3 regions of the Mesorhizobium sp. M1A.F.Ca.IN.022.07.1.1 genome follow, and region 3 is predicted to be linked to each of the others. Evidence: predicted binding sites of a transcription regulator. Region 3 holds the regulator's gene; each other region holds the start of a gene.
What was found. The regulator LexA, encoded in region 3, represses DNA repair genes until DNA is damaged. The targets are predictions, from matches to a motif close to TGTTCNNNNTGTGTTCNG.
Positions count from the first base shown of each region.

Region 1: uvrA (excinuclease ABC subunit UvrA) is a predicted target of LexA. The motif match lies at 1,937-1,954, and genes of this name have one in related genera.
Region 2: EOA75_RS18520 (ATP-dependent helicase) is a predicted target of LexA. The motif match lies at 2,207-2,224, and genes of this name have one in related genera.

Region 1 covers NZ_RZST01000179.1:3,910-7,966, reverse strand. Annotated here, with positions in the region: gene uvrA (excinuclease ABC subunit UvrA) at 1-1,788, opposite strand, end outside; gene EOA75_RS19640 (hypothetical protein) at 2,538-2,804, opposite strand; gene EOA75_RS19635 (ATP-dependent Clp protease proteolytic subunit) at 2,886-3,491, opposite strand; gene EOA75_RS19630 (SRPBCC domain-containing protein) at 3,515-4,006, opposite strand; gene EOA75_RS19625 (metalloregulator ArsR/SmtB family transcription factor) at 4,003-4,057, opposite strand, start outside.
Region 2 covers NZ_RZST01000161.1:3,922-7,978, reverse strand. Annotated here, with positions in the region: gene EOA75_RS18525 (GGDEF domain-containing protein) at 1-28, shown strand, start outside; gene EOA75_RS18520 (ATP-dependent helicase) at 111-2,192, opposite strand; gene EOA75_RS34115 (hypothetical protein) at 2,354-2,509, opposite strand; gene EOA75_RS18515 (hypothetical protein) at 2,635-2,817, shown strand; gene EOA75_RS18510 (LysR substrate-binding domain-containing protein) at 3,068-4,036, opposite strand.
Region 3 covers NZ_RZST01000125.1:14-4,070, reverse strand. Annotated here, with positions in the region: gene EOA75_RS15945 (ComEC/Rec2 family competence protein) at 1-2,417, shown strand, start outside; gene lexA (transcriptional repressor LexA) at 2,411-3,145, opposite strand; partial or broken gene EOA75_RS15935 (molybdopterin molybdotransferase MoeA) at 3,262-4,057, opposite strand, start outside.

The sequences.
Region 1 (4,057 bases), on a different contig from region 3:
TTGCGCGATGATCTCACCGCCATGGATGCCGGCGGCCGGGCCGATATCGACGACATAATCGGCATGCAGGATCGCGTCCTCGTCATGCTCGACGACGATCACCGTGTTGCCGATGTCGCGCAGGTGCTTCAGCGTATCGAGCAGGCGGGCATTGTCGCGCTGGTGCAAACCGATAGACGGCTCGTCCAGGACGTAGAGCACGCCCGTCAAGCCTGAGCCGATCTGCGAGGCCAAACGAATGCGCTGGCTCTCGCCGCCCGACAGCGTGCCGGAATTGCGCGACAACGTCAGATAGTCGAGGCCGACATCGTTCAAGAAACGCAGGCGCTCGCGGATTTCCTTCAGCACCCGGACGGCGATCTCATTCTGCTTTTCGTTGAGCTGCGCCGGCAGATCGGTGAACCACCGGTCGGCCTTGCGGATCGACAGCTCCGTGACCTCGCCGATGTGCCTGCCGGCGATCTTGACTGAGAGCGCTTCCGGCTTCAGCCGGTAGCCGTTGCAGGCGGGGCAGGGGGTGGCCGACATGAAGCGCTCGATCTCCTCGCGCATCCAGGCCGATTCCGTTTCTTTCCAGCGTCGGTCGAGGTTGGGGATGACGCCCTCGAAGGTCTTGGTCGTTTTGTAGGACCGCAGGCCGTCGTCATACTGGAAGGTGATCTCGCGCTCGCCCGTGCCGTGCAGCACGGCCTGCTGCGCCTCGGCGCTCAGATCCTTGAACTTGTCGCCGAGCTTGAAGCCATAGGCCTTGCCCAAGGCCTCAAGCGTCTGCGCGTAATAGGGCGAGGTCGATTTCGCCCACGGGCTGATGGCGCCGTCGCGCAGCGAGACATTCTCGTCCGGCACAATGAGGTTGGCGTCGATGGCGCGCTGGCTGCCGAGGCCGTCGCAGGTCGGGCAGGCGCCGAACGGATTGTTGAAGGAGAACAGCCTGGGCTCGATCTCGGGAATGGTGAAGCCGGACACCGGGCAGGCGAATTTTTCCGAGAACATGATGCGCTCATGCGTCTCGTTCTTCGACTTGTTGACCGAGTCCTCGCCCGTCCGGCTGGCGTCGAGCGGCTTGTCGGCGAACTCGGCCACCGCAAGCCCGTCGGCGAGCTTCAGCGCCGTCTCCATCGAATCCGCAAGCCGCGTCGCCAGATCGCCGCGAACTACGATGCGGTCGACGACCACGTCGATGTCGTGCTTGTATTTCTTGTCCAGCGCCGGCACGTCGGCGATCTCGTAGAAGACGCCGTCGACCTTGACGCGCTGGAACCCCTTCTTCTGCAGCTCCAGAAGTTCCTTGCGGTATTCGCCCTTGCGGCCGCGCACGATCGGCGCCAGCAGGTAGAGACGCGTGCCCTCGTCCAGCGCCAGCACGCGGTCAACCATCTGGCTGACCGTCTGGCTTTCGATCGGCAGGCCGGTGGCCGGCGAATAGGGAATGCCGACGCGGGCGAAGAGCAGGCGCATATAGTCGTAGATTTCGGTGACGGTGCCGACTGTCGAGCGCGGGTTGCGCGACGTCGTCTTCTGCTCGATCGAGATGGCGGGAGACAAGCCGTCGATCTGGTCGACGTCCGGCTTCTGCATCATTTCCAGGAACTGGCGGGCATAGGCCGAAAGGCTTTCGACATAGCGACGCTGACCCTCGGCATAGATGGTGTCGAAGGCAAGCGACGACTTGCCGGATCCCGACAGGCCGGTCATGACGATCAGGCTGTCGCGCGGCAGGTCGAGATCGACGTTCTTGAGATTGTGTTCGCGCGCGCCGCGAATGGAAAGATATTTTTGGTCGGCCATCGCCGGTCGCCGCCTCAGGTCTGGAATTTGCTGGATTGGCGGGTTTGTCCCGGCCATCCCCTATGTAGGTAATCTCGTCGCCGCGTCGAGAGACGCCACAATCTCGACCAAAGCGTTTAACCGCCTTTCGCGCGAGCGGGCAAGCGGAAAGAACAAAGGCCGAACACCCTCCTGACAAAGCGCTGTGGAAACAGCGGCTGCAAAAACCGTCGCGACCGATCAGTCGAAGGCATTCGACTTACCTGGACGTAACCTCCGATCGATCACATTTTTCTGTAACCGGCTCTTCAACGGTTGACGTCCCGGACCCATGGGGGCAGTCTCAAAGGCGTCAACGAAGCCGGCCGTCTGTCGATGGCCTCGTCACCCAGAGGTGGCCTGCGAGACGCCGCAGGCTTCAGCGATTTGCGCTTCGGACGACATTGCCACAACGGACCAGGAGCGGAGCATGACGCCACCGGACAGTCCCTTGAGGCTCCACGAAGCGATGGAGCCGCGGCGGGCATAGTGCCAGGGTAGGCGTGAGCGCCACCCGAAAAACGTGACCTGCCGATTCCTACAATCAGAGACCATAGTCGGATCGTCGGCTGAAAGCCGCGTTGCATCCGAAACAGAACGCCGGCAGTCCACTCCCGGCTAAAATTGGGTTTCAGATCCATGAAAGCCCCGTCCACCTGCGGAAGCAGTGGCGGGGCTTGCATTTTGCGAGTCGAAGGTCCGTCGCCGGCGTCCGCAATGCGGGGTAAGCTTCAGTGGTTGGGAGGCCTGATGGCGCCCGTTGCCATGTCGATGGTTATGCTACCCGAAATCCTGACATCGGTGTCGCCGATCTTGAACGTGCCGTTGCTGCCGGCTGGCAGTGAGTCGTCAGGCTCGGGCTGCGGCGCGGGCTTGGCGATACGGTAGTCGCTGCTCACGCCGGGCAGTTTTTGTGTCGAATTGTCGTCGGCAAAAGCGGCGGTGCCGACCGCAAGCACGCCGGCGACTGCGACAACGGCAAAACCCAGATTCGTCAAGGAACGCGCTCGGATCATGCGCGAACTATAGAGGCGCGCCGAAGGCGAGGCCAGATGCGCCGCAATCAATTTGCCGCGCGGTCAGGCCGCCTTCTTGCGCGTGTCGTAGACATGGTCGACGAGCCCCCAGGCCTTAGCTTCCTCGGCGGTCATGAAATAGTCGCGGTCGAGCGTGCGCTCGACCTCGTCATAGGTCCGGCCGCAATGCTTGGCGTACAGCTCCGTCATGTGGCGCTTGGTGCGCAGGATGTCCTCGGCGTGGCGCTGGATGTCGGAGGCCTGGCCCTGGAAGCCGCCCAGCGGCTGATGCAGCACGATCCTGGTGTTGGGCAGCGCGATGCGCCGACCGGGCGAGCCCGCCATCAACAGGAATGAGCCCATCGAGGCGGCAAAGCCCATGCACACCGTCGACACCGGGCAGGAGATGTACTGCATGGTGTCGTAGATGGCGAAGCCGCTGGTCACCACGCCGCCCGGCGAGTTGATGTAGATCGATATCTCCTTGTCGGGATGGTCCGATTCCAGCGACAGGAGCTGCGCGCAGACCAGCGCCGACACGCCGTCATTGATCTCACCGTTGATGAAAACGATGCGTTCGCGCAGCAGCCGCGAGAAAATGTCGAAGGCGCGTTCGCCGCGGCTCGACTGCTCGATCACCATCGGCACGAGATTGGCAAAGGCGCTCATCGCAGATCTCCTCGGTTCTTTGGTCAAGCCGCGCGCAGCATCATGCTTGGCGCGTTGGCGGCAGCTGGGCTCTTGCGCGCGTGGAGCGAAATCCCGCAGCCGGCGCCGGAAACGGCGACGACAGGTTGCGCGACCGTCGCGAAACCATCATGGACGATGCTGAGATGCGTGCCGCCGGAAACCGTGCGCGCGAGCGTGAAGGTGACAATGCTGTCGAAGATGGGGCCGTCGAATGCCGGTAGCCGGTCGGCAGCGTCCACGCCCGGTCGCTCACGCCAGGAATAGCGCAGCAGCTTGCCGGGCTCGGCCTCGAGCACTTCGCACTCGATCGGCGCGTTTGGTCCGGCAAAGGCAAAGCGCTCACCGATCGCTGGCTTGATGTCGTTGGGCATCAGCCAAGCGGCGAGCAGTTCCGGCTCGGTGAGCGCCCGCCAGACTTTTTCCGGCGGATCGGCAAGCTCGCATTCGAAGCTGAGCGGCGCGTTGGCCGCTGCTGGGTGTTTGGTAATCGTCATTGGTCCATTTCCTTCAGAACCCTCTTCAAACGCTCGATGCGCTCCGGCCAG
Region 2 (4,057 bases), on a different contig from region 3:
CGGCGAGGCCGCCGGCACGTTCCACTGAACGAACCCGCGCAGCAGGGAACGGAGCGCCCTCACCAGCGGTGGGGCTGAGTAGGAGTGTCGTCCCGCCTTTGGGTAGGCGTCTATTTCCACATGCCGCGCATGCGCGCGCCGAGATCGACCTTGACGCCCGGCTTTTGGCGCGGGTCGTCCGTGATCGCCGCGCTCGCCCAGGATGACTGTTCGAAAGCCGAAAGCATCGAGGCCGGGATAAAGCGGGTGCGCGAGGCATAGACGTGACGGTCGCCGCGGGCCGGCTGATTGTGCGGATAAAAGCGCTGCGGCACCACCAGGTGCAGGCTGTCCTTGGCGCGCGTCATCGCCACATAGAGCAGCCGCCGCTCCTCCTCGATATCCTCCTTGGTACCGACGCCGAGATCGGCCGGGATGCAGCCGTCGACCGTGTTGAGCACGAAGACGTTCTTCCACTCCTGGCCCTTGGCCGAATGGATCGTGGACAGGATCAGGTAATCCTCGTCGCGATGCGGCGGGCCGGCCTGGTCGCTGGTGGCGTCGGGCGGGTCGAGCGTCAGCTCGGTCAGGAAACGCTCGCGCGAGGGATAGCCCGACGCGATCTGCTCGAGCTGCAACAGGTCGGCCCGGCGCGTGATCGCGTCCTCGTGGATGCGCTCCAGATGCGGCTCGTACCAGAGCCTGACCCGCTCGAGGTCCGCCGGCCATTTGGCGCCGGCGCGCAGCCCGCTGTAGATGTCGAGGAAGACCGGCCAGTCTTCGGCCGCGCGCTGCGGCGGCCGGAAGCGTGCAAGGCCGAGCGTCTCGTCGAGCGACGTCGCCATCGCCTCGACGATCTGTGAGGCGGCCGAAGGCCCGATGCCGGGCATCAACTGCAGCACCCGGAAGCCGGCGATCCTGTCGCGCGGGTTCTCGGCAAAGCGCAGCATCGCCAGCATGTCTTTCACATGCGCGGCATCGAGGAATTTCAGCCCGCCGAATTTGACGAAGGGGATGTTGCGCCGCGTGAGCTCCACCTCCAGCGGCCCGCTGTGATGCGAGGCGCGGAACAGCACGGCTTGCGCCTTGAGCGCCGTGCCGGCCTCGCGCTCGGCAAGGATCGCCTGGCAGACATAATTGGCCTGCTCAGCCTCGTCGCGCACGCTTACCAGTTGCGGCCTGTGCGACGACCGGCGTTCGGTCCAGAGATTCTTGGTGAAACGCTCGCTTGCCTCGCCGATTACTTTGTTGGCGGCGGCTAGGATCGGCTCGGTCGAGCGGTAATTGCGCTCCAGCATGACGATCTCGGTGCCTTGCGCGAACTGTTTTGGGAAATCGAGAATGTTGCGCACTTCCGCGGCCCGGAAGGAATATATCGACTGTGCGTCATCGCCCACCACGGTCAAGCCCGCGCCGTCCGGCTTCAGCGCCAACAGAATAGAGGCCTGCAGCCGGTTGGTGTCCTGGTATTCGTCGACCAGCACGTGGTCGAAGCGGGAGCCAAGGTGAGCGGCGATCTCCGGCTCGGCCGCCATCTGCGCCCAGTAGAGCAAAAGGTCGTCGTAATCGAGCACGTTCTGCGCCTGCTTGGCCTCGACATATGCCGCGAACAGCTCCTTCAGCTGTTCCGCCCATCCTGAGCACCAGGGAAAGGCCGAGCCCAGCACCTCGCCGAGCGGCGCCTGGGCGTTCACCGCCCGCGAATAGATCTGCAGGCAGGTGGCTTTGGTCGGAAAACGGCTTTCGGTCTTGGAAAAACCGAGCTCGTGCCGGGCAAGGTTCATCAGGTCGGCCGAATCCTCGCGATCGTGGATGGTGAAAGCCGGATCGAGGCCGATCTGCTCGGCATAGTCGCGCAAGAGTCTGGCGCCGATACCGTGGAAAGTACCGGCCCAGGATAGCGCATCGGCGATGATCGCGGCATCGCGGCCCAGCACCTCGCCGGCGATGCGCTCGACGCGCTTCGCCATTTCAGCCGCGGCGCGGCGCGAAAAGGTCATCAAAAGGATGCGGCGCGGATCGGCGCCCTTGACGATGAGGTGCGCCACGCGATGCGCCAGCGTGCTGGTCTTGCCGGAGCCGGCCCCGGCGATCACCAGCAGCGGCGCGGCCACCTTGCCGTCGCCATGCACCACCGCCAGCCGCTGCTCGTCGTTCAGCCGGGCAAGATAGGCAGGAGTTTCGAAGGACGAATCACGGGCGGCGATGTTCATCGCCCATCAAGCATCGTTTCCGCTTTGTTCGCAATACAGCTAATCTCGCCCAAAGGCGGCCAAGTGGGGGGCGATGCCCGGCAGGGCAGAGGGGACGCTGTACGCGCCGGCATGTGCTGGATAGGCCGGCCATCTTCCCAACAAGCGCGAGAACGGCCGATCTACCTTTTCGGCTCGACGCCCATCGCCGCCGACTGGCGCCGCAGCGACCGCCGATCGTCCGGCGGCGCGAGATCGCCGGACGCCTCCTCGATGATCCTCATCGTGACGCGATAGGCCGTGTAGCCGAACAGGCCGACGAGCAGCAGACGGATCATGACATCTCCTCGTGAGTTAACGAGGTTCAACCGGAGACAGGCGCGTTGGTTCCCGCCGGACGGCGCAACCAAACCGCCGCCGCCTCGTTTGCTTCGAAGAAAGGGGCGAACGAGAGGAGGTCGTCATGAAGAAACTTCCTGTGCTGCTGGCTCTCGCGGCAGGGCTCGGGCTCGCCGCCTGCGACAACAGCGTACAGCCCACCAAGGCGCCAAGCGACACCGTCGACAAAAACCCGCAGGTCGACAAGAACCCGGTGCCGCAATCGACCACCGGCGGCGACCAGCCCGGCACGCCGCCGAAGCAATGAGAGCGGACGATGTTGTCGGGAGACGAAGCGGCGGCGCCGCAGAAGAAGGCCGGCGCTGCTTGGGAGGAAGCTGGAAAGCGCCGGCCAAGCGGGAAAATCAGGCCCGCCGCAGGATCAAAGATAGCTGAGTCTCTCCGCCGCGTCATGGGGCGATCGCGCTAGCCGGCTACAGGTATCCGTCCAAACGCTTTGTCGGCCTTCAAAGATCGGAGAATCTCAGGGGTGTGTTTGCGTCGCTTGCGCCGCCGCGTCACGCCATCGCGGCGCGCGCCAGCGGCACGTTGGCGATCTCCAGGTCCAACTGGCGCTGCGTCAGCGCCGCTTCGGCCATGATCCACTGCTTGAACAGCTCCACCTTGCGGGCGCCGAGCGCCTTGATGGGGCTGACGAAATACCAGCCGGCGGTGTTGGGATGGTGGACCGCGAAGGGGGCGACCAGCCGCTCGGCTCGGATGTCGCTTGCCATATAGGCGCGGTTGGCAACGGCAAAGCCCATGCCGGCATTGGCCGCCTCGTAGGACATCATGCAGGAATCGAAATAGATGCTCTTGGTCTCGCCAAGCACGAAACTCGCGCCGGCAAAAGCCAGCCACGACTGCCAGTTCTGGGTGCAGGTGTCGGAGTGGAGCAGGGTGAAGTGCCTGAGGTCCTCCGGCGTCACCTTGGACAGCGGCTTGTCGCCCAGCACCTCGCGGAACAGCTTGCGGCTGCACACCGGCGTCAGGTCCTCCTTGAACAGCAGCACGGAGTTGAGGCCGGGGAAATTGCCGTCGCCATAGCGGATCTCGAGATCGTATTCGGAGGTCGCGAATTCATGCGTGGCATAGGAAGTCGAGACCCGCATCTCGATATCCGGATACTGCCGCTGGAAGGTGGCAAGCCGCGGAAACAGCCAGCGCGCCGCGAAGGTCGGCAAGACGCAGATCTTCAGCACATGCGCCTGGGATTGGCCGGTCGCCTCCATGCTGGCAGCCACGATCCGCTCCAGCGCCTCGCGCACGCGCGCCACGTAGGTCTCGCCTTCCGGCGTCAGCGACACCGCGTTGCCGCCGCGCTGGAAGATCTTGAAGCGCAGCTGGTCCTCCAGGCTCTTCACCCGCTGGCTGACGGCTGAGGCGGTAATGAACTGCTCTTCGCCCGCGCGCGTGAAGTTGCGGTGCCTGGCGGCGCTCTCCACGATTTTCAGCGAGTTTAAGTTGACCTGGCTGAGCAGACGCACGGGGTTCGACCTTTAGCTATG
Region 3 (4,057 bases):
AGACGGCGGCTGGCGTGAGCGAGCGCCTGCTGTTTGCCGACACCATACCTGCCGAGGCAGTACCGGTTTTGGTTCCCGTACCGCGTCCGGCCACCGAGATTTTGCCGCCGGACGGCGATGCTTCGCTACAAGCTCCTCCGCCGGCGGCCATCGACTTAATCCGCAGGCGGTTCCGCCGTGCCTCGTTTTCCGTGTTTCGCCGGGGTGTGGCCGAGGCAGCCTCAACCGAGCTCGACCGCGGCATCGGCTTCCTGCTGGTGCCGGTGTTCCTGGCCGCCGGCGTGATACTGTATTATTCCTTGAGCGCCGAGCCGGATCTTTACAGACCGCTGGCGGCGGTGGCGCTGATGGCTCTATGCGCGGCGGTTTCGCGCCCCTGGCTGAAGACACACCTGGTCTTTATGGCGGCGCTGTTTTGCGCGCTGGGCTTCGTCGCCGCGAAGGTCGAGACCTGGCGCGCCGCTACACCGATGCTCGGCTCCGAAATCCAGACGCGGCTGACAGGCCGCGTCGTCATCGCCGAGGAAATGGCCAATGGCCGCGTCAGGCTGACCATCGATCTCGTCTCGACCGCGCATCCAAAGCTGCGCTACGCACCGGATCGCGTCAGGGTCTCGGCACGCAGGATCCCGGCCGGCATGAAGGCCGGATCGCTGGTGACGGGTTACGCGCGGCTCCTGCCGCCGACAGGGCCGGTCCGTCCGGAAAGTTATGATTTTTCCTTCGACAGCTATTTTTCCGGCATCGGCGGCAGCGGATTTTTCCTCGGCGACCCGAAACTCATTCCGCCAACCGACCCGATCGGCCAGACGAGCATCGCCTCGGCCATCGAGAACGCGCGCGAAAATATTGCCGACCACATCAGAAGCACCGTCGGCGGACCCGAAGGCGAAATTGCCGCCGCACTGATCGTCGGCGTGCGCGCCGGCATTCCGGAGGACATCAACGAGGCGATGCGGCGGACCGGCATCTATCACATCATCTCGATTTCGGGCCTGCACATGGCGCTGGTCGCCGGCACGGTCATGCTTCTGCTGCGCGGCGCCTTTGCGCTGTTCCCGGATTTTTCGTCACGCCGGCCGGTGAAGAAATATGCCGCGGCAATCGCGCTTATGTCGATCGCCGCCTATCTCGTCATCTCCGGCGTGGTGGTCGCCGCCGAGCGAAGCTTCATCATGCTGGCCGTCATGCTTATCGCCGTGCTTTTCGACCGCGCCGCGCTGACGATGCGCAACTTGGCGATCTCGGCCATCGCTGTCATCCTGGTGTCGCCGCATGAAGTGGTTGGCCCGAGCTTTCAGATGTCGTTCGCGGCAACCGCCGCCCTTGTCGGCGCCTATGCCGGCTGGTCCGACTACCGCGCCGGCAAGGTGAGAGCGCCGCCGGCAAAGCGTTCGTTCCTGCGGTTCATGTCGCACAAACTGGCAGTCGGAGTAGGTGGTGCCGCGATGACGTCGATCATTGCCGGAAGTGCCACAGCGCTGTTTGCCATCTGGCATTTCCAGCGCGTCTCGCCGCTTAGCCTGCTGGCCAATCTCGCGATCATGCCGATCGTCACGATCGTGATGTTTCTCGCCGTCGCCAGCGCGGTCATGATGCCGTTCGGCTTCGACGGGCCCTTCCTCTATTTGATGGGCAAGGACCTGGCGGCGATGATCGCGATCTCAGCTTGGATTTCGGAGTGGTCGCCGGTCGATGCCGTGGGCATGATCTCGATCCATTCGGTGCTGCTGGCGACGATCGCGCTCGTCATCGCCACGATGGCGACTACGTGGCTCAGGCTGGCCGCAATTCCTTTCGCTGCCGCGGCCGTCATGATCATCCCGCAGGTGCGCACGCCGGACCTGCTGATCTCGGAGGACGCGCATCTGGTGGCGATGCCGATCGGCGGCGGCGAACTCGCCATCAATCGCGCCCGCTCCAACGAGTTCACCACCGATAACTGGAAACGTGCGCTCAAGGCCGAAACGATCGTGCCGCCGGAGACATTCGCCAAGGGCACGCTGGACTTGGCCGATCCAGTCGACCTGCCGCCTGGATCGCCCTTTTACTGCACGGGCGATCTCTGCATTGGCCGGCATCCATCAGGCGCGATCGTCGCGCTCGCCGAAAAACGCGAAGCTGCCCGGCCTGCCTGCGACTTCGCAGACCTCATCGTCATCAACGACGCCACGGCCTACAATCCCTGCCGCGATCCGCGTGTCCTCGTTGTCACCAAGCGGCAGCTCGCGCGCGACGGCAGTGCCGCCGTCTTCTTCGATCCGCAATCGGCGACGGCGCGAGCAACCATTCAATACGCCGTCGAAAAACCGTACCGCCCTTGGCACGAACAGCGGCGCTACTCGCGTGAGGCGAGGGGGTTGGCGCCTTACAAGAAGCCCGAGAAGCCGAAAGCCAAGCCGCAGCCCCCTCAGTAGCGGCGGATGAGCCCGACGAGCTTGCCCTGAACCTTCACGCGATCGGGACCGAAGATGCGCGTCTCATAGGCCGGATTGGCAGCCTCGAGCGCGATGGAGGCGCCCTTGCGGCGGAAGCGCTTCAGCGTCGCCTCCTCGTCATCGACCAGCGCCACGACGATCTCCCCGGGGCTCGCAGTGCTGGCGTTGCGGATGATGACCGTGTCGCCGTCGAAGATGCCGGCCTCGATCATCGAGTCGCCTTTGACCTCGAGCGCGTAGTGCTCGCCGCCCGCGATCATGTCCGGCGGCACTGTGATCGAATGCGTCTGGTGCTGGATGGCGTCGATCGGCACGCCGGCGGCAATGCGACCCATCACCGGGATGGAGACGGCTGAAACGGCGTCGTCGTCATTGCTGGGCGTCGGCGTGCGGGCGGGCGCCGCGGGTTTGATCTGGCGGCCGAGATTGCCTTGGCCGCCCTGGATGACGCTCGGCGAGAACTTCTTCGCCGCATTGAGGCCGGGCGCGATCGAGTCAGGTAGGCGCAGCACTTCAAGGGCACGCGCCCGGTTCGGAAGCCGGCGAATGAAACCGCGCTCCTCCAGCGCCGTGATCAGGCGGTGGATGCCCGATTTCGAGGCAAGGTCGAGCGCTTCCTTCATCTCATCGAAAGACGGCGGAATGCCGCTTTCCTTGAGCCGTTCATGGATGAACATCAGCAGTTCATGTTGTTTGCGCGTCAGCATGGCGGCCCCCATGGGTTCTGAAACCAGAATCAGAAAAACAAACCCAGAACAAACACTATCTGTTCCAGTTGTGTTCCGCAACCGTTTAAAGTTTAGTGAATGTGTTGACGTTTTGTTCAGCGTAACATCAGAACGCTGCATTCCTCGCCGGCTTCAGCCGCCGGTGCGAAGGGTTGGCGCACGATCAGGCCATTGGCATCGGCGAGCATCCTCAACATCGAGGAATCCTGGATGCCGCACGGTGTTGCGATCAACGCCCCCGCATCTTCGCGGACCACGGCGCGCACATAGTCCTGCCTGAGATCGTTGGCGTGCATTGCGACGCCTAACCGGGCCGTGCGGATTTCCTGACGGCAGGACCGGCCGCCCAGCCGCGCCAGAAGCGGCTTCAGGAACAGCTGCGAGCAGACCAGGCTTGCGACCGGATTGCCGGGCAGGCCGATGCAGCGAATGTCGCCGAGCCGGCCAAACATCAGCGGCTTGCCGGGACGCATGGCGATCTTCCAGAAGTCGAGCTGCATGCCTTCGCCGGTCAGCACGTCATGGATCAAGTCGTGGTCGCCGACGGAGGCGCCGCCAAGCGTGACGATGACGTCGGCGCCGGCCTTGACCGCCTTCTTGACCAGGGCCGCGATCGCGTCCTTGCGGTCGGCGGCGATGCCGAGGTCGAGCGCGCGCGCGCCGACCGACTGGGCCGTAGCTGTGACGCCACAGGCATTCGACGAGATGATCTGGTCGGGGCCGAGCGCGCTGCCCGGCGGCAGCAATTCATCGCCGGTGGCGATGATGGCGAGCAGCGGCTGCCGCACCACGTTGAGACTCGGATGGTTGGCCGATGCCGCCAGCGAAAGCGCCGCCGGATCGAGCTGGCGGCCTTTTTCGAGGAGCAGGTCGCCCTCGCAGAAGTCGAGG